Linked DNA regions of Victivallis sp. Marseille-Q1083. The main gene of each other region encodes a partner of the protein of the gene in region 2 in a complex. Links are inferred from orthologs where the notes say so. Each region holds a gene or a part of one and is shown on either strand. Other genes may lie near its edges. The genes, in order: dnaB and dnaG.

The links.
Region 1: the proteins of dnaG (region 2) and dnaB are in contact, whole or in part, in a crystal structure (PDB 2R6A), measured with the Geobacillus stearothermophilus proteins. The link is inferred for Victivallis sp. Marseille-Q1083 from one-to-one orthologs. Residues at the interface, in WP_049624496.1 of Geobacillus stearothermophilus: Lys456, Leu457, Leu458, Pro459, Ala460, Asn463, Ala464, Leu467, Leu535, Leu536, Ile537, Ala538, Gln544, Glu545, Asp548, Tyr549, His552; in WP_033016901.1 of Geobacillus stearothermophilus: Ser13, Glu15, Ala16, Gln18, Glu91, Leu92, Asp94, Ala95, Val96, Pro97, Thr98, Ala99, Ala100, Asn101, Tyr104, Tyr105, Ile108.

Annotation. Positions count from the first base shown.
Region 1 is NZ_CAHJXL010000001.1:2,252,641-2,264,496, reverse strand. Bases 526-3,330 are described here. They hold dnaB (replicative DNA helicase), read left to right. Parts: upstream 526-1,113; coding sequence 1,114-2,547; downstream 2,548-3,330. Other genes in these bases: bamA (outer membrane protein assembly factor BamA), read left to right, coding at 2,565-3,330; rplI (50S ribosomal protein L9), read left to right, coding at 659-1,111; rpsR (30S ribosomal protein S18), read left to right, coding at 526-638. Also shown: HWX74_RS09215 (single-stranded DNA-binding protein), read left to right, coding at 1-331; more of rpsR, read left to right, coding at 411-525; more of bamA, read left to right, coding at 3,331-4,880; HWX74_RS09190 (tetratricopeptide repeat protein), read left to right, coding at 4,918-6,669; dnaE (DNA polymerase III subunit alpha), read right to left, coding at 6,758-10,306; rdgB (RdgB/HAM1 family non-canonical purine NTP pyrophosphatase), read right to left, coding at 10,325-10,924; tRNA lysidine(34) synthetase TilS, read left to right, coding at 11,014-11,856. UniProt on the Escherichia coli protein: The main replicative DNA helicase, it participates in initiation and elongation during chromosome replication. Travels ahead of the DNA replisome, separating dsDNA into templates for DNA synthesis.
Region 2 is NZ_CAHJXL010000002.1:862,354-874,322, forward strand. Bases 4,957-7,874 are described here. They hold dnaG (DNA primase), read right to left. Parts: upstream 7,360-7,874; coding sequence 5,554-7,359; downstream 4,957-5,553. Other genes in these bases: HWX74_RS19575 (bifunctional UDP-sugar hydrolase/5'-nucleotidase), read left to right, coding at 4,957-5,533; HWX74_RS19585 (tetratricopeptide repeat protein), read right to left, coding at 7,373-7,874. Outside these bases: HWX74_RS19545 (IS4 family transposase), read left to right, coding at 1-128; HWX74_RS19550 (ammonium transporter), read right to left, coding at 286-1,578; HWX74_RS19555 (P-II family nitrogen regulator), read right to left, coding at 1,613-1,954; HWX74_RS19560 (hypothetical protein), read left to right, coding at 2,229-2,711; HWX74_RS19565 (serine/threonine protein kinase), read right to left, coding at 2,765-3,733; HWX74_RS19570 (small basic protein), read right to left, coding at 3,822-3,974; more of HWX74_RS19575, read left to right, coding at 4,136-4,956; more of HWX74_RS19585, read right to left, coding at 7,875-8,143; HWX74_RS19590 (sodium:proton antiporter), read right to left, coding at 8,250-10,346; HWX74_RS19595 (metal ABC transporter permease), read right to left, coding at 10,365-11,246; HWX74_RS19600 (metal ABC transporter ATP-binding protein), read right to left, coding at 11,243-11,969. UniProt on the Escherichia coli protein: RNA polymerase that catalyzes the synthesis of short RNA molecules used as primers for DNA polymerase during DNA replication.

The DNA.
Region 1 (11,856 bases), on a different replicon or contig from region 2:
CGACAGCGGCACCAAACGCAGCCGGCTGCGGGTGGTCGCCGAACAGGTGCAATTCCTGGGCGGACGGCGCGGCGAGGACGGCGGGACGGCCGGCGACTACGGGGCCGGCCAGCCGCCGCAACAGCCGCAGCAGTATTCCGGCGGCGGCGGCGGCAACTACCGGCAGGGCGGCGGCAACGGCCCCGGCGGGTATTATCAGGCGCCGCCGCGACAGAATGAAGCGCCGCGTTACAATCAGGGCGGCGCGCCGGCCGGTCCGGGCGGCATGCCGCCGCTGCCGGACGACGCGTTCAACGTCGGCAATGACGTCGATGACGACATTCCATTTTAAATTCGGGTAACAAGGTTCCGGCCGCCGGCCGGGGGAAATTTGAAAATTTGGCAACAAGTTTAGAAAGGCTTAAAATAAAATGCTGAAGAGAAGTTCACGCAGAAGACAGGCTGCCAAGCCGAAAATTTGCCGTTTTTGTGAAGCGAAAGTCAATTACATCGACTTCAAGGATGCTGAAACATTGAAAAAATTCCAGACGGAAAAAGGCAAAATTCTGCCGCGCCGGATTACCGGAACCTGTCTGAACCACCAGAAGATGCTCAGCATGGCGATCAAGCGGGCCAGAATCATCAGCCTGGTTTATTAATCTGAAGGAGAATTTTGGTCATGGCTAACGTAAGACTTATTTTGCTCGAAGATGTCGAGAACCTCGGTCTGGCCGGCGCGGAAGTGTCGGTGGCGCCGGGTTATGCCCGCAACTATCTGCTGCCGCGCGGCCTGGCTGCCAAAGCCACCGCCGGCACGCTGCGCCTGCTGGCGGCCCGTCAGGAAAAGATCCAGCAGCGCCGCCAGGAAGAGCTGGCCGCCGCCCAGGCGCTGGCCGCCAAACTGGCCGAGGTGGAGCTTTCCATCGCGGCGCAGGCTTCCGAAGACGATCAGTTGTTCGGTTCGGTAGGCGCCCGCGCCATCGCCGAAAAATTGGCGGAGAGCGGTTATGAAGTGGAACATCAGAAAATCAAATTGGATGAGCCGATCAAGCAGCTCGGCAGTTATGATGTCGAAATCAAATTGCATCATGACGTCAATGCCACCGTCAAAGTCTGGGTTGTCCGTGCCTGATTATGCCGGATGACAGAAGACCATTCGCAGGCGCGGCGACACCCGGTGTCGTCGCCGGCGACCGTCCCCAGCCGCACAATCTCGATGCGGAGCGGGCGGTGTTGGCGGCGATGCTGCGCGAGCCGCGTCCGTGCGTGGATATGGCGATCGAACATCTCGGCTCCGCCGAGGTGTTCTATTCGCATATTCACCGGGAAATTTTTCAGGCGATCTGGGATCTGCACAACGCCGGCGAGCTGCAGATTGATTTGATCAGCGTCGCCCACCACCTTCACAAGCTCAACCGGCTCGAAGACATCGGCGGTGAAGTGTTCCTGGCGGAACTCTATCACTGCATCGCGACGACCGCCAATCTGGAAAGCTGGTGTTCCATCGTCCGGGAGCTGGCGGTATTGCGCAAAATGATCGCGGTCTGTTCCGAGGCGCTGGTCAAATGTTACGACGCCGATTCCGATGCGAAAACCGTCGTCGAAGAGATCGAAACGGATATTTTCAAAGTACGCAACCAGAATACCCGCAGCGACATCGTGCCGATCAAGGACGGCATCGTCGAGACCTTCCGGCGCATTCAGCAGATTATCAACCATGAAGTCGAAGTCGGCATTCCGACCGGCTACCCGGACCTGGACCGGATGACGGCCGGATTGAAGCCGGGGGAGATGTTCGTGCTGGCGGCGCGCCCGTCGATCGGCAAAACGTCGATGGCGCTGAATATTATCCGCAATGTCGCGCTGCAGGGCAACCGGCAGCGGCCGATCGCGTTCTTCAGCCTGGAAATGACCGCCGACCAGATTGCCCGGCGGCTGCTGTGCACGGAAGCGAAAATTTCCGAAAGCTGTTTCTACGACCATTCGTTCCGCAGCGATGAACTGCCGAAATTGACCCAGGCGGTCAGCGTTTTCCGGAAGGCCAAGATTTTCATCGATCCGACCGGCGGCCTGACCATCGCCGAATTGCGGGCCAAAGCGCGGCGGCTTTATTACAACGAGAAAATCGAGTTGATCGTCATCGACTATCTGCAGTTGATGAAAGCGGACGGCCGGATCGACAGCCGCCAGCAGGAAGTCGCCGAAATTTCCAGCGGCATCAAACAATTGGCCAAAGAATTGAATCTGCCGATCCTGGTACTGGCGCAGTTGAACCGGGAAGTGGAAAAAACCGCCGGCGCCTCGAGCCGCCCGAAACTGAGCCATCTGCGCGAATCCGGGGCGATCGAGCAGGATGCCGATATCGTTTCCTTCCTGCACCGCGACCGCGACGAGGCGAAAATCGTCACGCCGGAGTCGTTGCGCGACGGGTTGGAAGCCGAATTGATCGTCGAAAAGAACCGTAACGGACAGACCGGCTATGTCAAGCTGCGTTTCTTCCCGCAACGAATGGAATTTTGCAGTGAGAGCCGTTTCAGCGATGCTGATCGTCCGGCTCACGTCGAATAAGGAAAGGGCCTGTTTTTGTGAAGCAACTGAATAAGTGGCAGCTGGCGTTGGTGATGGCCTTCGGGTTGGGATCTTCGGCCTGGGCCGAACAGATTGCCGAAGTGAAAATTGAGCAACAGGGCAAACATCCGCAGAAGGAAGAGCTGCTGTTGTACAATATTCAGCAGCGTGCCGGGACGGAATATGACCCGGCCATCGTCCGGGAGGATATCGCCCGGCTGTCGAAGAGCGGTTATTTTTCCGATGTGGTGTTCGAGACGCAGGAACTGCCGGACGGACGGCTGGTGCTGGTGTTCAAAGTCCAGCTCAATCCGGAAGTGTCGGAAGTGATCTTCGAAGGCAACCAGAAATTCAAGACCGCCGAGTTGCGCAATCTGGTCGCCATTCAGCCGGGAACGTTGCTGAACAACCGCCAGTTGGAGGAAGGCACCCGGAAGCTGCGGGAATTTTACCGCGACAAAGGCTACAACGAAGCGCGGATCATTCCGCTGGTGAAGAAAACCGGCGAGCAGGAAGTCTCCGTCACCTTTCACATCGAGGAGCATTTGCGCCTGAAGGTCAACGACGTCGAATTCGACGGCGCCACCGCCGTCGATGCGTCGGACATGCGCGGCGCCATCGCCAACCGGCACAGTTATTTCAGCTGGATCTCCATCCTGGGCTGGGGGCTGTTCGATTCCGGCGAACTGGAACTGGACAAGGCGCGGCTGCGCGACTTGTACTGGAATCACGGCTATCTCGACTTCAAGGTCGAGGACATTACCGTGACGCCGACCGCGGACGATCCGGAATACGTCGATATCAATTTCAAAATTTTCGAAGGGGAACCCTACCGGGTCAGCAGCGTGGAACTGGTCGGCAATCAGGTGCTGCCGACCGACGAGCTGTTGGCGCTGATCAAGCTCAAGCCGGATCAGGTTTTCGATTATGCGCTGGAAACGGCCGCCTGCGAGGCGATTACCAAAGAATACGAAACGCACGGCTATGCCGATGTCAGTTGCCGGGCGGAACGCCAGGCCGATTTCACGAACCATACCGTCAAGGTGATTTTCGATATCAACGAAGGCCGGAAATACACGGTCAACAAGGTGGTGATTTCCGGCAATACACTGACCCAGGAGAAGGTGATCCGCCGCGAGCTGGTGATCCACGACGGCGACCTGCTCGACCCGAACCGGGTGGAAGCCAGCAAATCGCGCCTGATGGGGATGGGTTATTTCGACGAAGTCAAGGCGGTGACCGCCAACGCCGACAAAGTCGGTGAGCGCGATGTCCATTTCGAGGTGAAGGAGAAGGACTTCTACAGTTTTAAAATCGGCGCCGGGTATTCCGACTTCAACAGTCTGGCCGGTATGGTGGAGTTGTCCAACATCAACATGGACATCACCAAACCGAGCAACTATTTCCTCGGCGGCGGCCAGCGGATGCGCCTGCAGGCGATCGGCGGCCTTGAACGCAGTATGGTCAACCTCGATTTCACCGAACCGTGGCTGTTCGATCTGCCGCTGCGCTTCGATTTCTCGGCCTATGTCAACCAGATTCTTTACGACAACTGGCAGGAGGACCGCATCGGCGGCCGCATGGCGCTGACCCGTCGGTTTTTCGATGATTTCACCAGCGCGACGCTCGGTTATAAATTCGAACGGGTCGACGTCAAGGATATGAGCCGCGGTTTGTCGCAGGAATTGCGCGACCTGCAGACGCACGACTGGGTCAGCCAAGTATCGCTGCTGCTGAACCGCGATACCCGCGACAGCCTGATGGAGCCGACCAGCGGTTACCAGGTCAGCTTCCTGTCGGCGGCGGCGCTGAAAATTCTGGCCTCGTCGCACAATTTCTACCGTTTGGAAGGCCAGGGAAGTTATTATTATTCCTTCCTCGACAAAGCGCTGATCTGGCACATCGGCGGCAAGATCGGCGTCATTGACGATTTCGACGGCGACAATACGGTGCCGTTGTACGAACGCTATTTCCTCGGCGGCGGCGATACGCTGCGCGGCTTCCCCTACCGGGAAGTGTCGCCGGTCGACAAGGACGACCACAATGTCGGCGGTTCGTCGATGCTGTTGCTGACCACTGAAATAAGTCATCCGATCTGGCAGTTCATCCGCGGCGCGGCGTTCGTCGACGCCGGCAGCGTCTGGAGCAATCCCTACAGTTTCGGCATCGGCAATTTCAATGTCGGCGTCGGTTACGGCCTGCGCATCAAGGTGCCTTATCTGAATGCGCCGGTGAAGCTCGATCTGGCTTATCCGGTGTTGAACAATGTTGACGGTTTGTCGAGCAAACTCAGATTTCATTTCAACATGGGCTTCACCTGGAATCCGAGATAACCTCGGTTTGCCGGGCTGATTCCTGAGGGAGAATGCCATGAAAAAGCGGATTTCGATTCGGCTGGCCGCCGCCGGACTATTGTTGCTGGCAACCGGCTGCGAAAGCGACAGCGACTGGATGTACACGCTGACCACTTCGAAACAGGAGCGCTTGATCGAACTGGCCCGTCACGGCAGCAGTCCGGCGCAGACGGAACTCGGCCAGCAGGCATTGCTCGGCTATGGCGAAGGGGGCGTCGATTATCAGGCGGCGACCGATTATTTCCGGGAAGCGGCGCTGGGCAACCACCCGGCGGCGATTTACTATCAGGCGGTAATGCTGGAAAACGGCTGGGGCACGCCGTTGCCGGACCGGCAGCGGGCCGACAAGCTCTACGAGGTGGTCATACCGCAGTTGAGTGAATATGCCCGCCAAAAGAATTTGACTTCGCTCTACCTGCTCGGCGATGCCTGCGAACATGGCCGCGGTTTGAAAGAGGACCTGCCGCGGGCGGTGGAACTGTACCGCTTCTGCGTGGAGGAAAATTTTGTCCCGGCAAAGATGAAACTGGGACTTTTGTACCTGGAAGGCCGCGGCGTCGAGCGGGATTTGGCCAAAGCGGCCGAACTGCTGCTGCCGGCGGCGGAAGCCGGTTATGCGGAGGCGGAATACGCGCTGTCCCGGGTTTACCGGGAACAGGGCAAGACGACCCCGGCAGTCAACTGGCTGGAACGGGCGATGAAAAAGAAATATCCGCCGGCAATTTTCGCCGCCTACGAACACTTGAAGGACACAGCGGATGAAAGCCGGCGGACGCGGGCGGAACAGTTGTTGAAATTGGCGGCCGACTTGAATTATCCGCCCGCCCTGTTGGAAATTTATGCCAGCCAGCCGGGAGAACAGCGCACGCCGGAGGCAATCGCTTATCTGACGCGGGCGGCCGAGCGGGGCATTCTGCCGGCGATGCTCGCCCTGGCGGATGATTACAAGAACGCGATTACGCCGAATCCGGTTCAGGCGATGGTGCTGGCGCAGATGGCGCTTCGCCGAGAGCCGGAAAATACGGAAGCACAAGCCCTGCTGGACAGGCTGGACCAGGATTCCGCGCTGTACTATCCGGTACGTTTCACCTGGGATGACCGCCTGCTGCCGGAAAATCTGGCGATGGGCGAATCCGGCGTCAACCGGTTCATCGACGGCTGGAAACACGACATCGCCGGCAGCGACCAATTGTTTGCCGAGGCGGTCCGGGAATTTCCGTTGTCCTTTTATCTGGCCAACGATTACCTGCGGCTGCTGGAGGAAAAGATGCCGGCGGCCTGGCTGGAAGTTTATTTCACCGGCATTGCCGCCGAACAGGAGCAACCCGGCTTCTGGCTGGCTTACAGCCTGGCGGCCGGTCTGGCCGGACAGGGCGGCTGTCAAGCCTACGGCGCGGCCGAATTGCGGAAACGGGCCGAACGGCTGCCGGATGAAGATGTGAAAAAGCAGGAGCTGTTGACCCTGGCCCGGCTGTTGAAGGCCAATGCGCTGATGCTGTCCGGGCAGCCGGACGAGGCTTACGGCGAACTGCTGTTAGGCGGCGCGCCGACTGTTGATGACGAGGGAAAATTGATCTGCTTCATCAACCGTTTCTGCCGGCCGTTGCTGTTGAACAAAGAAAAATTCAGCGCCGCGGTCGGACTGCCGGTTGATTTGCTCGGCGAATACGCGCTGCCGTTTCGCCGGGAATTCTACGACCTGGAACATCGGCAGCGGATTCTCAAGCCGGAACAGCCGCCGGAACCGGATTTGGCGCCGGCGCCATAATTCCGGCCGCCGCCGATATCCCGGTTTTATACGCGGACTTTTCGACGGTCCGGCCTACTGCAAGCCGGCGCCGGCGCTGGAGGTCCGCTCAATTCTGCATCACCGGCCGCGGCGTCCAATTGCGCGCCCTGGCTTCCGGCACCTTTTTGTTCGGTTTCAGTTTGTAGCATTGCTCTCCGAGCAGCGAAGTAAGGCGTTCCAGCAGTTCGAAGCAGACGCGCACCGTGAACGCCCTCACCTCGACGAAAACCACCCGCTCCTGCGGTTCCGGACAACTGACGCAAAGGATCACCCGCGTTTCGCCGCGATACTCCAAACAGAGCGCTTTCAAATGATCCAGCAAGGCGGCGTCGGTGTTCTTTTCGTACAGATAAAGCAGCAACTCTTCGGTATACAATTCAGGCGCCTGCTGCATCGTCACGACATTCTCGATAATCAGCCGCGGTTTTTCGCTTTCATCCCGCCGGCTGCTCAACGCTTCGATGAAAATCGGCATCTCCGGCGTCAGTTCGATGCCGGATTGCTCCAGTCGTTCGATACCGCGCTCATAGATCATGCATTCCGCGCTGTGGTCGAGGTCTTCCAGCGTCAAAACCATGAACGGTTTGTTGTTGTTCTTGCTGTATTTCTTCTGCACGCTCTTGATCATACCGCCGATCCGCACGCCGACGTTGTCGCCCAACTGGTCGAGGTTGCGCAGTTTCAACGTCGACATCGTGTTGATCAACTCCGCATAGCGCGCCAACGGGTGACCGGTCACATAAAATCCGAGCAATTCCTTTTCGCTTTTCAAAATCTCGTCCGGATCAAACTCCGGAATATCCGGCACCGGAATCGTGCAGATTTCCGCCTTGTCGCCGTCGTCGAGCAGGTCGAACAGCGACCCCTGCCCGCTCTGGCGGTCCTTGATCCGGCCGGCCGCATAACTCATCGTCGGTTCGGCGATCGCCAGAATCTGCGACCGGCGCAGACCGAGCGAATCGAACGCTCCCGCCCGGGTCAGATGTTCGATCATCCGGGAGTTCAGCGCATCGCCGCAGCGTTCGCAAAAATCGGTGAAATCCTTGAAAGCGCCTTCGCTCTCGCGCGCCTCGATAATCCGGCCGGCCGCCGCCTCGCCGACCCCTTTGATCGCCCCGAGCCCGAAAACGATCGAACCGTTGGAAACGCCGAAGCTGATATCGCTGGCGTTGACGTCCGGCGGCAGCACTTTGATGTGCATCTCCCGGCAGGCGTTGATCAGGAACGCGATCTCTTCGGCGTTGTCCAGCTCGCTGGTGAGCATAGCCGCCATGAATTCCACCGGATAATTGGCTTTCAGGTAAGCGGTCCGATAAGCGACGATCGCGTAAGCGGCGCTGTGCGATTTATTGAAGCCGTAGCCGGCAAACATCTCGATTTTATCCCAGATCGCATTGGCCACCGCTTCGTTGATGCCGCTGTGTTCGGCGCAGCCGGCGACGAATTTTGCTTTCTGCTGCGCCAGCACGTCGGCCTTCTTCTTGCCGATCGCCCGCCGCAGGATATCGGCGCCGCCCAGCGAAAATCCGGCCAGCACCTGCACCACCTGCATAATCTGCTCCTGATAGAGCATGATGCCGTAGGTTTCCTTCAGCAACGGCTCCATCTTCGGATTTTCGTAGACGATCTCCTCATCGCCGCGTTTGCGGGCGATGAATTGCGGGATGAACTGCATCGGCCCCGGCCGGTAGATCGCCAGCAACGCGATGATATGCTCGATGGTCTCCACGCCGAACTGGCGGCAGAGATTCTGCATGCCGGTGGATTCCAACTGGAACACCGCGACGGTGTCGCCCCGGTTCAGCAACTCGTAGGTTTTCGGATCGTCGAGCGGAATATTGGAGATATCCAGATGAAAGCCGCGCGATTTCCTGATCAGGTTGACCGCATTGTGAATGATGGTCAGCGTCCGCAGGCCGAGGAAGTCCATCTTCAGCAAACCGAGCTCTTCACAGGGCACGCTCGGAAATTCGGTGATGATTTCATTTTTGGCGCCGCGCGCCAGCGGCACCAAATTGTCCAGCCGCTGGTCGCCGATAATCACGCCGGCGGCGTGGATGCCCAACTGCCGGTTGATCCCTTCGAGCACCTCGGCATAGCTGAAAATTTCCTTGACCCAATCCTCTTTCTCGATGAGTTCGTTGAGCTCCTTGGACTCCTTGCGGGCCTTGGCCAGCGTCATCTTCGGATCAGCCGGAATCAATTTGGTGATCCGGTCGCCATGTTCGAAATCATGTCCGAGCACCCGGGCGACATCCTTGATCACCGCCTTGGCTTTCAAGGTGCCGTAGGTGCAGATCTGCGCCACGCTGTCATGACCGTATTTGTTGCGCACATAATCGATCACTTCGCCGCGGCGCTGTTCGCAGAAGTCGATGTCGAAGTCCGGCGGGCTGACGCGCTCCGGGTTCAGGAAACGCTCGAACAGCAGATTGAACCGCAGCGGCTCGATATCGGTGATGCCGGTCGCATACGCCACCAGGCTGCCGGCGCCGCTGCCGCGGCCGGGTCCGACCGGGATGTCCTGCGATTTCGCATACCGGATGAAGTCGCTGACCACCAGAAAGTAAGAGCAGTATTTCGAGCCGTCGATGATATTGAGTTCATAATCCATCCGTTCAACGACGGTCTTCTGGAAATCGGTCAGGTTCTCCGAACGCGGATCGAATCCGTAACGCTGTTTGATGCCTTCGATACAGAAGTTGCGCAGGTATTCCTTCTCGGAAACGGCCGGATCGGGAATATTGAACACCGGATAATGGTTGACGTGCGGCGCATATTTGAACTCGATTTCGCAGCGTTCGGCGACGGCCCGCGTGTTGGTGATCGCTTCCGGCAACTCTTTGAACAGCGCCATCATCTCCTCCGGACTCTTGAAATAGAACTCCGGCGCCGAAAAACGGAAATGCTTCGGATCGTCCAGTTTCGCCTGCGTCTGGATGCAGAGCATGATCTCATGCGCCTTGGCGTGCTCTTTTTTCAGATAATGAACGTCGTTGGTCGCCACCAGCGGCAGGTCGAGTTTCCTGCTGAATTCCACCAGCGCACGGTTGACCTTGCGCTCCTCCGGCATGCCGTGATCCATCAATTCAAGGTAAAAATTGTCCCGTCCCATGATCTCGCAATATTCGCCGATCAGCCGCTCGGCTTCGGCCATATCGTCATTCAGGACCGCCGACGGCACCTCGCCGCCGATGCAGGCGGACAGGGCGATCAGCCCTTCGTGGTACTGCTGCAAAATCTCCTTGTCGATCCGCGGCTTGTAATACATGCCGTTGATATAAGCCTCACTCAGCAGCTTGCACAAGCTGTGATAACCGTCCATATTTTTGGCCAGCAGCACCAGGTGATAGCCGCGGATGCGCGGATTGGACGGATTGCGGTCGAACCGGGTCGTCGGCGAAACATAGGCTTCGCAGCCGATGATCGGTTTCAGGCCGGCCTTGGTGAAATTCTGGTACATATCCTGGGTGCCGCCCATATAGCCGTGGTCGGTCATCGCCACCGCCGGCATGTCGTAGAGCTTCGCCTGCTCGATCAGGCCCTTGACCGTACAGGCGCCGTCCAGCAGGCTGTAATGGGTATGCAGATGCAGATGAACAAAATCCGATGCCATGTCAATTTCCTCCCGCGCTCAAAAATCGTCATCCAGCACGGACATTTCGTCCTCGACGAATTCCAACGCCCTGGCAAACGCCTTCGCCCGGTGGCTGATCTTATTTTTCAACTCCGCCGGCATTTCGGCAAAAGTCTGCGTATAGCCGTCCGGCACGAAAATCGGATCGTAACCGAAACCGTTCGCGCCGCGCGGCGCCTCGATGATCGACCCTTCGACCACGCCCTCAAACGTCTCGATCACTTCGCCGTTGGCGGCGATGGCGATGGCGCAGACGAAACGGGCCTTCCGGTTGGTCTGGCCCGCCAGCTTCTGCAAGACTTTGGCAATTCGCTCCGCCTCGGTCGGCGCATATCGGGCGGAATAAATCCCCGGTTCGCCGTTCAGCGCGTCGACGACCAGTCCGGAATCGTCGGCAAAAGCCGGCACGTCGCAATAAATACAGGCGCTCAACGCCTTTTTGGCGGCATTCTCCCGGAACGTCGCGCCATCCTCCTCCACTTCCGGAAAATTCGGATAATCGGCCAGCGATTTCAGCTCCACTTTCTGATCGGCAAGCAACTCGCGATACTCTTCGACTTTGTGCAAGTTGGCGGTCGCCGCGACAATGTAGGCCATTCTTCGGATCCTTTCTTTACAAAGATTTCAATTCATCTTATATTATAGGCCGAAGGTCCGACAATTCAACCGTTCCGGAAGGTTTTATCATGGATTTTAACCGCATCGAAGCTCTGCTGGCAGCCTGGCAAGGCGGCACCTTTTTCGTCGGCTTTTCCGGCGGCGCCGACAGTTGCGCGCTGCTGCTGCTGGCCGCCCGTTTCGCCGCGCCTTACCGGATTGCAGTCGTCGCCGTCCACTGCGAACACGGCATCCGCGGCACGGCCAGTCTGGCCGACGCCGAATACTGCCGCCAATTCGCCGCCCGGCGCGGCATCCCCTTCCGGCTGCTGCCGCTACAGGTTCCGGCCAACCGGCGCGGCGGCGAAAGTTTGGAGGCGGCCGCCAGGCGGCTGCGGCTGGAAGCATTCCGGTCTCTATTGGCCGGCCGGCAGCAAGCGGCGCTGCTGCTCGGACATCACGCCGACGACGCGGTGGAAAACCTTTTTCTGCGGCTGCTGCGCGGCGGCAACGTCTCTTCTCTGACCAATTTGCGGCCGTTCCGCGTCGTCGGCGGCATCCCGATCCTGCGGCCGCTGCTGCATATTTCCCGCCGGGAAATCGAACAATTCCTGCTCCAGAACGGCATCACCGACTGGCGGCGGGACGAGACCAACGCCGCAAGCGTTTTTCTGCGAAATTACTGGCGGCTGAAAGTGCTGCCGGCTCTTTACCGCCGATTTCCGCCGGCCCGGCGCGGTTTCCAGCGGGCGTTGGAAGCGTTGGAATGCGACGCAATCTACCTGGAAGAACGCGCCGCCGAGGCCTACCGGGAAATCGCCGGCGAAGCGGCAACACCGCTGGCTTTCTGGCAGCAACTGCATCCGGCCCTGCGCGGCAGAGTGCTGCGCCTTTTTCTGTCCGCCCGGCTTCACCGCGACTTCATCCCGCCG
Region 2 (11,969 bases):
TCCGCGAGACGCTTATGCAGAATCTTTCCCTGCTCGAAGTCCTCGCTCTGAACCGCAAAACCATTACGAAGCCGCCGGATTGGAATGCTCCCGAACAACTCGAACTTTTCAACGAGTTTCTATGCTGAATTTTTTACCGGACAGCAGTGTCCTCTTTTATATTGTAACCGCTTTTAGCGCTTTTGCAATGCTCTTATTGTTCTACTGATGAAAAGTTTTTTGATAAAATAAAAAAACGGCTGATCGAAAAATCAGCCGGGCGGGAAAGGTTGGAGCCGGGACGCTTTACTGGTTGCTGAAAATCTGGAAACCGGCGTACGCCTCCATGCCGTGCTCCCCGAGGTCCAGACCGCGCAGTTCCTCCTCTTCGCTGACACGTATGCCGATCGTTCGTTTCAGCAGGTAGAAGATCAGGAACGCGCTCGGGAAGGTGACCACCCCGACGGCAATGACGCCGAGCAGCTGAATTTTGAACGAATACTCCGGGTTGGTGGAGAACAAACCGACCGCCAGCGTTCCCCAGATGCCGCAAACCAGATGGACCGATAAGGCGCCGACCGGGTCGTCGAGATGACGGCGGTCAAAAAACAGCACCGCCGGAATAACGATCAATCCGGAGACGGCTCCGATGATGACGGCGGCCGCCGGGGTAATGCAGTCCGCCGCCGCCGTTACGCCGACCAGCCCGGCCAAGCATCCGTTCAGCGTCATCGACAGATCCGGTTTTTTCAACAGCGTCCAGGCGGTCAGCATTGCGGCGATGATGCCGGCGCAGGCCCCCAAGGTCGTCGTCACCAGGACCAGTGAGACCTGGTCGGGGGCGGCGCTGAACACCGAACCGCCATTGAAACCGAACCAGCCGAACCACAGCAGAAAAACCCCGATGGTTGCCAATGGCATGCTGTGACCCATGAACGGCATCGAATGGTTGCCGACATATTTGCCGAGCCGCGGCCCGATCAGGATGACGCCGGCCAGTGCCGCCCAGCCGCCGACGCTGTGGACGAAGGTCGAACCGGCGAAATCGTGGAAATGCAGCTCTGCCAGCCAGCCGCCGCCCCAGCCCCACGAGCCGACGACCGGATAGACGATCGATACGTAAATCAGAGTGAAGATCAAAAATACATTCAATTTAATCCGTTCCGCTACCGCACCGGAAACGATGGTGGCGGCCGTGGCGGCGAACATCGCCTGGAAAAAGAAGTCCGTCCAATAGGTGTAATGGCCGTTGTAAGCCATGCCGCTGCCCGGATCGGCGATGCCGAGTCCCTGGAAGCCGAGCACGTGACCGACGACCCAGTTGCTACCCGGATACATCAGGGAAAAGCCGCATAGTGCGTAAGTCAGAATTCCGATCGGCGGCACCAGCGTGTTTTTAAACAGAATATTGGTGCAGTTTTTGGCGCGGCTGAGACCGGATTCCACCGCAGCGAAGCCGAGGTGCATCATGAACACCAGCATGCCGGCAATCATAATCCACAAATTGTCGGCGGTGAAGACGGCGACCGTGTCGGCCGTTTCAGTTGCCGCCAGGGGCAGGACGGCAACCGACAGAAACAACAGGGCAAGAATTTTCATTGGATCATTTCCTTATGAATTGAAAGTTGCTGAGTCAACCGATTGCTTCCGGACCGGTTTCGCCGGTGCGGATCCGGATGCAGTCATCCATCGGCAGAACGAAGATTTTGCCGTCGCCGATGTGGCCGGTACGGGCGCCGGCGATAATGCCGTCGATGGTCGGCTGGACGTATTCATCGTTGACGGCGATGGCCAATCGCACTTTCTTCAGCAGATTGACTTCGGCCATGGCGCCGCGGTAAGCTTCGACGTAACCTTTTTGACGGCCGCAGCCCAGCGCGTTGGTGATGGAGATTTTGAAGATATCGCGGTTGTAGAGTTCCCGCTTGACTGCATTGACCTTTTCCGGCTTGATATAAGCGATGATCAATTTCATGGCGATCCCTTTCGTTTTTTTGAGTTCCGAAAAAACATTGTTCAAATTAGCAAAAGGCATGCCAAATAATGAGATATTTTATTATTTGTTGAAAATTAATTGGTTATGTGAATGAAAACAACGGAGCCGTTTGACAAAAATGGTCAAAATTTCCGGCGGCGGAGACATGAATTCGACAATAATGTAAAATGGGGGACAAATACGGCCGGCCAGTTGATTTTTATGAAAAGCAGATATAAAGTTTGAAACGAAAGCAATAAGCGGGGGGCGCGGTATGGCGAAGGAATTGAAGAAATTGAAAGCCGGTGAAGTGATTGCCCGGCTGTTGGACGAAATCAAAGAACAGCCGGATAATTCCGTGCGGTCGGTCGCCGGAAAACTCGGTTACCGGAATGGCAGCGGTTTGTCCAATTGGAAATCGGAATCACACCGGGTCAATCCACTCGAACAAATTGCCCGTCTGACGCAGGCCAGCCGTTCCGAATTGCCGCTGCAGTGGCTTTGCGTCAGGAATGGCGGCCGTTTCATCCGCACTACCCCGCTGGAATTGAATGCCGCTCAGATCAGGACGATGAAAATCGATGCGATTCCGCAGGCATTGCGAAATTTCAGCCAGGTGACTCAGGCGATTGCCGATGCATTGCGCGACAACAGTGTGACTGCCGAGGAGGCGGCACACATTCGTGCCGAATGGGAAAAACTGCGGGAGAATATCGAACGGTTCGTCACGGCGGCGGAAGCCGGCATCCTCAAGTGAACTGCCGGCCGGAAGACGGCCGGCGTTTCAGGAGGCCGGCTGGGGCAGGCGGATCAGAGTGTTTCCTGGATGATTTGCAATTGCTGATTCAGGTCGCCGATTTCCCGCCGCCAGAAGTTGTCGCTGCCCCAGTCCGGATAGAGCCGCTGGAATTGGTAATCGCCGATTTGCCGGCTGCACCAATCCAGGAAATAGAGCATTCGCATTGCCCGCAAGGGTTCGATCAGCTTTAAGGTTCGCCGGTCGAAGTCACGCAGCATTTCATACCCTTCCAGCAGCAGTTCCAATTCTTCCTGGCAACGCGGGGCATAATCCGGCAGCAACAGCCACAAATCCTGTACCGCCGGCCCGATCAGCATATCGTCGAAATCGATCAACATCATGCCTTCGTCCGGTCGGTCCAGAATATTGCCGCAATGGCAGTCGCCGTGCAAAACTGTCAACTCCACCCTTTCGAAGGCGTCCAGCAGCCGGTCCAGCAGCCGGAAGGCAGTACGGTGAAAGTTCTCCCGGAGCGGCCGGCTGCTGATGAAATCTCCGTTCAATAAATTTTCAATCGCCTGGCGCGTTGCCCGGTCCGGCGTGAAGACCGTACGATGGCGAATCGTCAAAGTATCGCCGGATAAATGCATTCTGGCCAGCAGCATGCCGAGCCGCCGCCAATCCTCCGGCTCTCTGATTTCCAACGGCCGTCCGGAGCGTTTGGGGAAGATTGCAAAAGAAAAGAGATTGTCACAGCACCCCAGCGTTCCGGTCGTCTGGAGGCGCAACGGTGCGATGACCGGAATATCCGCCGCTTCGCAAGCCAGCACGAAGCGATGTTCTTCCTGAATGGCTGCTGCCGGCCAGCGTCCTGGCCGGTAAAATTTGATGACGAAACGCCGATGTTCACTGTTTTCGATTTCGTAAACCCGATTGATGTAGCTGGGCAACGGAATCGTCAGGCCGCCGAATGGCATTCCGAGCGCCTGTTCGGCACAGCTTACCACCAGATCCGGCGTCAATCGGTCAAAGACTCCCATGACATTTCCCGATAAAAAAGAAAAGACGGCGCCGTCTGCCGGTTCCGTCTTCTGCGATTTGACAATGTGAATTGCGCGTTCTTACCGCTCAATCCAGCGGCTTGGTTTTCGGCAGACCCAGAACTTTGTCTTCCGGAATGCGTTTCTCGGCACGCAGCAGATCGATGCGCTCATAACGTTTCATAACATTGCGCTTCTTGCGGATCGTGCCGCCGACGCGGAGACTCGGATGTTGTGACATGTTTTCACCTCGATGATGGTTTTATGTTCTAATCAAACTGACTGTTTGCAAATGATCATTTAATATGGTCTGATTCGGGGATTTTTCAAGATCATATCGCAAAAAAATTGTATTTTTCGACTTTAAAAACAACGATTTGGCAGTAATGGTAATGGAAAACGATGGAAAGTGTGAGAATGGGATGGTGGTGCGGGGTTTTCCGGCTGTTTCTGATCCTGTTGAGCTGTGCGGCGACGGCGGATTCCGTCACGCTCACGATTCTGAATACCAGCGATACCCACGGCGCGCTGTCGCCCGGCTGGCGGCAGTTGGCCGGAGAGATCCGGCAATGGCGGAAAAAGGTTGCGCCGGAAGCGTGTCTGTTGATCGATTGCGGCGACACATTGCAGGGCAGTTACGAAGCGGCACAGGACGGCGGCGCCGCGATGGTGGCAATCCTCAATGAATTGCAATACGATGTCTGGGTGCCCGGCAATCACGATTTTGAGTTCGGCATTGACAATTTTCGGCAGCGGGCGGCGGAATTCCGCGGCCAAATGCCGGCCGCCAATTTGAAGCTGGCCGGTTGGCCGGGGTGCCCGGTGGCCTGGCTGGAACGCTCCGGCGTGAAAATTGCGGTGATCGGTTTGACGGAACCGGCCATTGCCGACCGTTTGTGGCAGCCGCAGCGACAATTGGAAATTCTGGATACTTTTACTGCCGCGGCGCAGGCGTTGCGGGAAGCCGCAGCCGGCGGAGCGGAAATCATCATCGCCGCCTGTCATTTCGGCGAATATGGCCGTCCGTTCGGCTGCCGGGACTTGCTGCGGCAATTCCCGGGAATCGACCTGGTGCTGGCCGGACACACCCATCAGATTGTTCCGGGGGTAGCGATGTATGGCAGTTGGTTCGTTCAGAGCGGCAGCCATGCCGCCCAACTGGCCGTCGTTCAATTGGAGTTCGATCGGCAGACCCGGCAAGTTGGCCGGATTGTTTCCCGGATCGTCGAAATTGCGCCGGAGCAGTCGTCCGGGGCCCGGTTGCAAGGTTCGGAGAACGAGGCGGAGTGGGACGTTTCGCCGCCATCGGCTAAAAATCCGGAATTGCAGATGGCCCAGCTGGCGGCCGAAGCGATGCGTTCGGCCGGCGGCACCGATCTGGCGATCTACGGCTATTATGGCAATGTCACGGCCATTGCCCGCCAATGGTCGCCGCGCGATTTGTATGAGTACTACCCGTTTCAGGACCGGATTGTCGTTTTGAATCTTTCACGGACCCAGGTGACGTCACTGAAGCACGAACTGGCGGAGATGACGGCGCAACGGCGGTATTATACGGCAGCGATCAGCGGAGAAGAGAACCTGCCGCCGGATCGGGAACCGGTCTCCCTGGCGGTGACCAGTTATTTTGCCGCCGGCGCCGGCGGTTTACTGCCGCTGCTGCGGGACGCTGCTGGAGCGTGCCACGACCCGGCGGCGCCGGCTCCGTTGGTTCGGGAGGCGATTGCGGCGTATTTGACGGCGCGGCAGGGCCGCTGGCCGGCCGGTGTTCCCCTGAAGGAAGCGCCGGCAACGGATTGAACGGCAGAAGGAATTCGGATTCAACCGGCCGTCAGCTTCTGCATCGCCTCCAGCAGTTCACGTTTTTCCTCTGCGGTTTGCGCGGCTTTCAGGCGGGCCAACAGGGTTTGCTGTTGACGCTGGCGGTGATAACGCCGTAACGTGGCGATGCAGTCGGCGCCGGCTTTGGATTGCAGCTTCTGCTCCCAATCGCAGCTCTCTACCAGAATCCGGCTCAATTCGCCGTTCGGATGATCATCGGCGAATCGCGCCAGATGGAGAAGAACCTGATCGAATTCATCGTTCAGCGCCAGGGCGATGACTTCATTCAGCGCCTGTCCGGTAAGGTTTTCCGCCAACAATTCGGTCGGCAGTGCTTCCGCCAGCGAGCGGGCGAAGGCCGCGTCGTTCAAGGCCAGCTGCAGCAGCGTCTCTTCCGCATGCCGGACTTCCCGCGGCAGTGCCGGTTCGGTCGGTTGAAGGGGTTCCGGCGGCAGTTCCGGTTCCGGCTGCCGGGAACGGCTGCGCTTGCGCAACTGATTCAATTGGGCGAATACCGTATCGCTGCGCAGGCCGAGCCGGTCGCTCAAACTTTCAATATAACCCTCCCGGGCGACCGGATTGTTCAGCTTCATCAGTATTTCCAATCCCCGGTCCAAAGCCCGGCTTTTGCCGAATGGTGTGCTTAAATCGAATTCTCCGGTCAGATATTCATAGAGGAAATCCAGCAGATCGGCCGGCTGTTCCACAGCGGCGGCAATCGCTTCCGGTCCGTTCCTGCGATATAACTCATCCGGGTCTTTGCCGCCCGGCCAGCGAATCATTTTCACTTCGAAATCCAGCGGCAACAGCAATTCCAGCGCCCGGAGAATCGCTTTCCGGCCGGCGGAATCCATATCGAAGGCCAAATAAACGCGGCCGGTGTAACGTTTGATGATTCGCGCCTGGTCCTCGGTGAAAGCGGTGCCCTGTGGCGCCACCGCGCAGGGATAACCGGCGCGGTGCACCGCGATGACGTCAAGCTGACCTTCGCAGAGAATGATGAAATTGCGGTCGCGGATTGCCTGCCTGGCCAGCGGCAAAGCGTACAGCAGTTGGCTTTTTTTGAAAACCGGCGTTTCCGGACTGTTGACGTATTTGGCGCCGCCGGCATCCGCCTCGACGGTACGGGCACTGAAGCCGACCACTTTGCCTTGCTCATTCCAGATCGCAAAGACCAGACGGTTGCGGAAGCGGTCATAAACCCGGCCGCTCTCTTCGTTGACCAGCGCGATCCCCGCTTCGACCAGTTCGTCGCGGCTGAAGCCGAGTGCCTGGCCGTAACGCAGCGATGCATCCCAACTGTCCGGCGCCGCGCCGATTTGAAAACGGTCGGCAATTTCCGGCGGAATGGCGCGGGTGACGAAATACCGTGCCACTGCCGATTCCGGATGTTGCCGCAATTCCCGCATATAAAATTCGGCAAAAGCCTGATTGATCCGGTAGAGCCGTTCCCGCTGATCGGTGCGCTGCTTGGCCTGTCCGGCGGAAACGCCGTGGTCCTGCGGTTCCGGAATAACGACGCCGCAACGGGCGGCCAGAAGGTGAATGGCATTGGGAAAATCCACCTTTTCCCATTCCATGATAAAACGGAAAACATCGCCGCCTTTGCCGCAGCCGAAGCAGTGAAAATGCTGGCGGCTCTGATTGACGGTGAACGACGGCGTCCGTTCCTGGTGAAACGGACACAGCCCTTTCCAACTGCCGGAACCGGCTTTTCGCAGCGGCACGAAGACATTGATGATATCGACGATATCGCAACGGGCGCGGATTTCCTCAATGATATCGTCCGGAATGGCGCGATTCATCGGCGTATCCCCATCAATTCGGCCGCGACAATTGTCTGAGCCGCGCTTCCACCATCGCCCGTTTGGCCGCCATCTCCTGATTCCTGGCCACCAGCTCAAGATATCGCTGATAACGGGGGATCGCCTGTTGCGGCTGGTTGGCGTAGTAATCGGCGAACAACGCGAAATTCAAGACGATCTGCGGATTGTCCGGTGCCGCATTGTAGGCGTCCACGAAATATTTGGCCGCTTCCGCCAGTTTTTGACGGGTGGCAAAATAAATTCCGATCTGATTGGCAATTTCCGGCCGGTTGGCCTGATTGGCGGTGAGCAACCGGTAAAAAGTATAGGTGCTGTTCTGGTTCAGGCGGCCGGAGATCTGAATCAGCAGCAACAACGTGTTTTGATCTCTCGGCCGCAGGGTCAGCGCTCGGCGCAATGGCTCCAATGCGGCATCCTGCCCGGCACCGGACCGTTTCGCATACAGCCGTCCCAACAGGTATTGGGCGGTGAAATTTTTCGGATCCAGTTCCGCCGCCCGCCGGGCCGCTTCCAGCGCCGCGTCATCCTGTCCGTTCCGCAGACAGGCCAGCGCCTGCATCATCAGCGCCGAAACATTTTTCGGATCCAGTTTTACCGCCTGGGTGGCATAATCCAGCGACTGCTGCCACTGCTGATTGACGGCGCTGGCATAGGCTTTGTCCAGCAGTTCCGGAACGGTTTCCTTGCCGCCGCAGCCGTTGAGCCCGCAGAAGGCGATTGCCGCGATCCATAAAATGACAGTTTTTTTGATCAGCTCGAACATTTTTTACCTTTACCAACCTACGCAAGCATTGAGGAACCATAATCTAAAGTCCCATGCCTCACTTTGCAATCGACGAAGCGGAAAAAAATCGCGAAATTCCGCCGTCTCACTGCTGGGTGATACAGAGTTGATTGATCCGGCGGCGTTCCGCATCGCAACGCTCTTTCAATACCGCCAGCAATTCCCCGGCGACCGGTTCCGGAATTTCGCCGCTCTCCTGAAGCTCTTCGAGCTGGTATTGCTCGGCGGCGTAGAAGCTCTGCCGGGCCAATGCCGCTTCGATTTCCGGCATCCGGGTCCGATTTTGTTCATAAAGCTCCCGCAACGTTTTTTCCACTTCCCGCTGGCGGTTTTGATAGTAATTGCGGCAGTTCTGCAAAGGTTGTTCCGTCGCTTCCAGAAATTCCATGCCGGCCAGGTTTTCCACCGCGCGCATCGCCTCCTGGCCCCCGAATTGCAGCGTCAGCAGCATCAGAACGTCTTCGCTCAACGCTTTGCCGCAGTAAGCGGCAAAATATTTTCTGCTCCAGGAGAAACGGCTGATGAAGCGGAAGAATTTTTTGCGTATCCGGATTTCCAGCGGTTGACGGATCAATTTTTCGGGCGGCCGTTGCGACCAGTAAACCGATTCCAGCAACTGTCCGAGCTGAAAATCCAACTTGCGGAAAACATCTTCGCTGAGAAATTTGTTGTTGAACAGCACTTCATAGGTTTCCCGCTCGGCACTGAACGCGCGGGTCCAGATCAATTGCGAAACCGCCGCCGTTCTGGTCGCCATTTGATTCAGTTCCTGCAGTTCTTCGGTCTGCAGTTCGAGGTTGCGGCCGCATTCCGCTTCGATTTTTTCGACGATGGAACGGTCGAAACGGCCGGCCGTTTTCATGAATTCCAGCCGTTGCAAACCGGCCTTCCGGGCGGTCAAAAGCGCGTACCATTTGGAGAACAGCAGAAAACCATCCGGTTTGTCCAGTTTGAAAAAGCACAACATCGATTTGATCGTCGTACCCTGGACGAGCAGGGTGAACAGCACGACGCCCAGAGTGATCTGGACGATCAGGGTGCGGCCCGGCATATCCGGCGACAGGCTGAATACCAATGCCAGCGGCACGGCGCCGCGCAACCCGCCCCAGAACATCACCAATTGATACGGCAGGCTGATTTTTTCGGCATTTTTCAGCTTGCCGAGCAGGGGGCAGAGTCCGAATACGACGACGAGCCTGGCAACCTGAATGGCCAGAACCGCCGCCAGAATCGGCAGGATCACCTTGCCGATGGAATTGCTCAGCAGGATCAAATCCTCGGTGAAGCCCAGCAGCAGAAAGATCAGGCTGTTGGCGACAAAGGACATGAACGACCAGAATTGCTTCATATAGGATTTGACTTCCGGCGTAAAGCGGCTGGACCCGAAATAGCTGATGACCATGCCGGCCCCCATCACCGACATGACGCCGGAGACGCCGAACCCCTTGTCGGCGACGAGAAAGGCGGCATAAGCGACGATGGTCGACATGCCGACTTCCAGCAACGGGTCGTCTTTGGCGAGATAGATGACCAGCATCATGATGTAACCGATGGCGGCGCCGATCAGCAGACCGCCGACGAAAACGATGACGAAATCGAGGGTGCCATTCCAGACCGTCATCAGGTTGAGCGCGACCCCGGAGACGATGATGCCCTTGACGATGTTGAACATGACGATGGCCGTCGCGTCGTTGAACAGGCTTTCTCCATCGACGAGGATCCGCAGCCGCTTGGGGGCGCCGACCAGTTCGAACAGCGAGATGACAGCGACCGGATCGGTGGCGGAGATCAGGGCGCCGAACAGCATGGATCCGGCCAGATTCAGCGGCGTCAGCCAGTAAACGAGCAAACCGGTAATCACGGTGGCGATCACCAGGCCGGGAGCGGCCAGCGCCAAGGTCGGCGTCAGGTTTTTGCGCAGCAATTTGGTGTCCATATTGACGGAAGCGTCGAAAATCAATGCCGGCAACAGCACATACATAATCAGATCGTAATTCAAACGCAGCCGCTGCAGGCCGGCGAATTGCGGACATTCGGAGAAAAACCAGGAAAGCAGAATGCCGATGGCGACCAGGCCGATGGTGTAGGGAATTTTCAATTTTCGAAAAATAATGGAGGAAATACAGGCGATCGCCAACAGAAAAACCCCTGCCACTACCATTGCGTAAAAACCGGATTCCATTGCCATCTCCTTTCGGCTTCAAGCCAGATATATTGATATTCTCTTGCCGGATTTGCGGCGTTTCCGCCAGGCCCCGTGCAGCAGGGCGGCCAAATAAATGGCGCCGGCCAGCAGGACGATGGCCGGACCGCTCGGTAAATTCCATTGATAGCTGACCAGCAACCCGCCGGTGGTCACCAGCATGTTCAGCCCGATGGCGGCACACATCATCGAAAACCAGTGCCTGGCATACTGGCCGACGGTTGCCGCCGGCAGCGACAGCAAGGCGATGACCAGCAGAATGCCGACGACGTTGACCATCAGCACGATGGTCAGCGCGGTCATCAACAGCAGCAGCAAGTTGATCAATTTGACCTTGATTCCCCGCAGTTCGGCAAATGCCCCGTCAAAACAGACGGCCAGCAACTGCGCATAAAAAAGCAATGCCGGCGTGACGACGACGATATCCAGCACACTCATCAGCCACAACTCCCGTCCGGACAACAGCAGGATATTGCCGAACAGGTACCCCTGCAAGTCGACATAGCCCGGCGTCTTGGCCATGAACAGCAAACCGAGCGCCATACCGAGCGCCCAGATCGCGCCGATGACGGCATCCTCCCGCTGGCGGGCAAAGGTGCTGACATACCAGATCAGGACCGCCGAAATCAGGGCGGCGAGCAGCGCTCCCAGGGTCGGGGTACACCAGCTCCAGGAGCAGACGTTGCTGAGATAGAGCGCCGCGCCGACGCCGCCGAGCACCGAATGGGCAATTGCGCCGGCCAGCGAAACGATCCGCCGGGTGACGACGAAGGTGCCGACCACGCCGAATGCCACGCTGCCGATCAAACCGGCCAGCAGGGCATAACGCAAAAACGGCGCCGCCGGATCGCAAAGGTCCTGCCATAATTCCAGCATCATTTGACCTCCGCCGGTTCACAACCGGTACAATGTTCGCCGTGTTCGACGACTTTGATGTCGTAACCGAACACGCTGGCCAGGTTGGCACCGGAAACTTCACTGACCGGATGGATTTTCACCTGCCGGTTGACACAGATGGCGTAGTCGAAGCAACTGGAAACCCAGCCGAGGTCATGGGAAACCACCAGGATGGTCAGGCGGCGGCGGAGCCGGGTGAGCAGCCTGTAGAATTGGCGTTGCACCGCCGGATCGACATTGGCGGTCGGTTCGTCGAGTAGCAGCAATTCCGGATCGACCGCCAATGCCCTGGCGATCAGAATCCGCTGCCGCTGACCGCCGGACAGGGCCGAAAAATTTTTATCCGCCACGTCGGCCAATTCCATTTCTTCCAGCAGCAGCCGTGCTTTCCGGCGCTGGCCGGAAGCGGGAAATCCCAGCGTGCGGCAACTCCATTGTCCCATCATCACCACTTCCTGTGCCGTCACCGGAAAAGCGTCGTCGAGCTGAAACCGCTGCGGGACATAACCGATGCGCTGGCGGGCCTTTTCCGGCGTTTCGCCGAAAATACGGATTGTCCCCCGATCCGGCTGCAAAACTCCGAGCAGCAGCGCCAGCAACGTGCTTTTGCCGCCGCCGTTCGGCCCGATGATGCAGCCGGCATCGCCCTTTTTTACGGACAGATTGACTTCCTGCAACACTTGCGGCCCGTCCGGATAAGCAAAA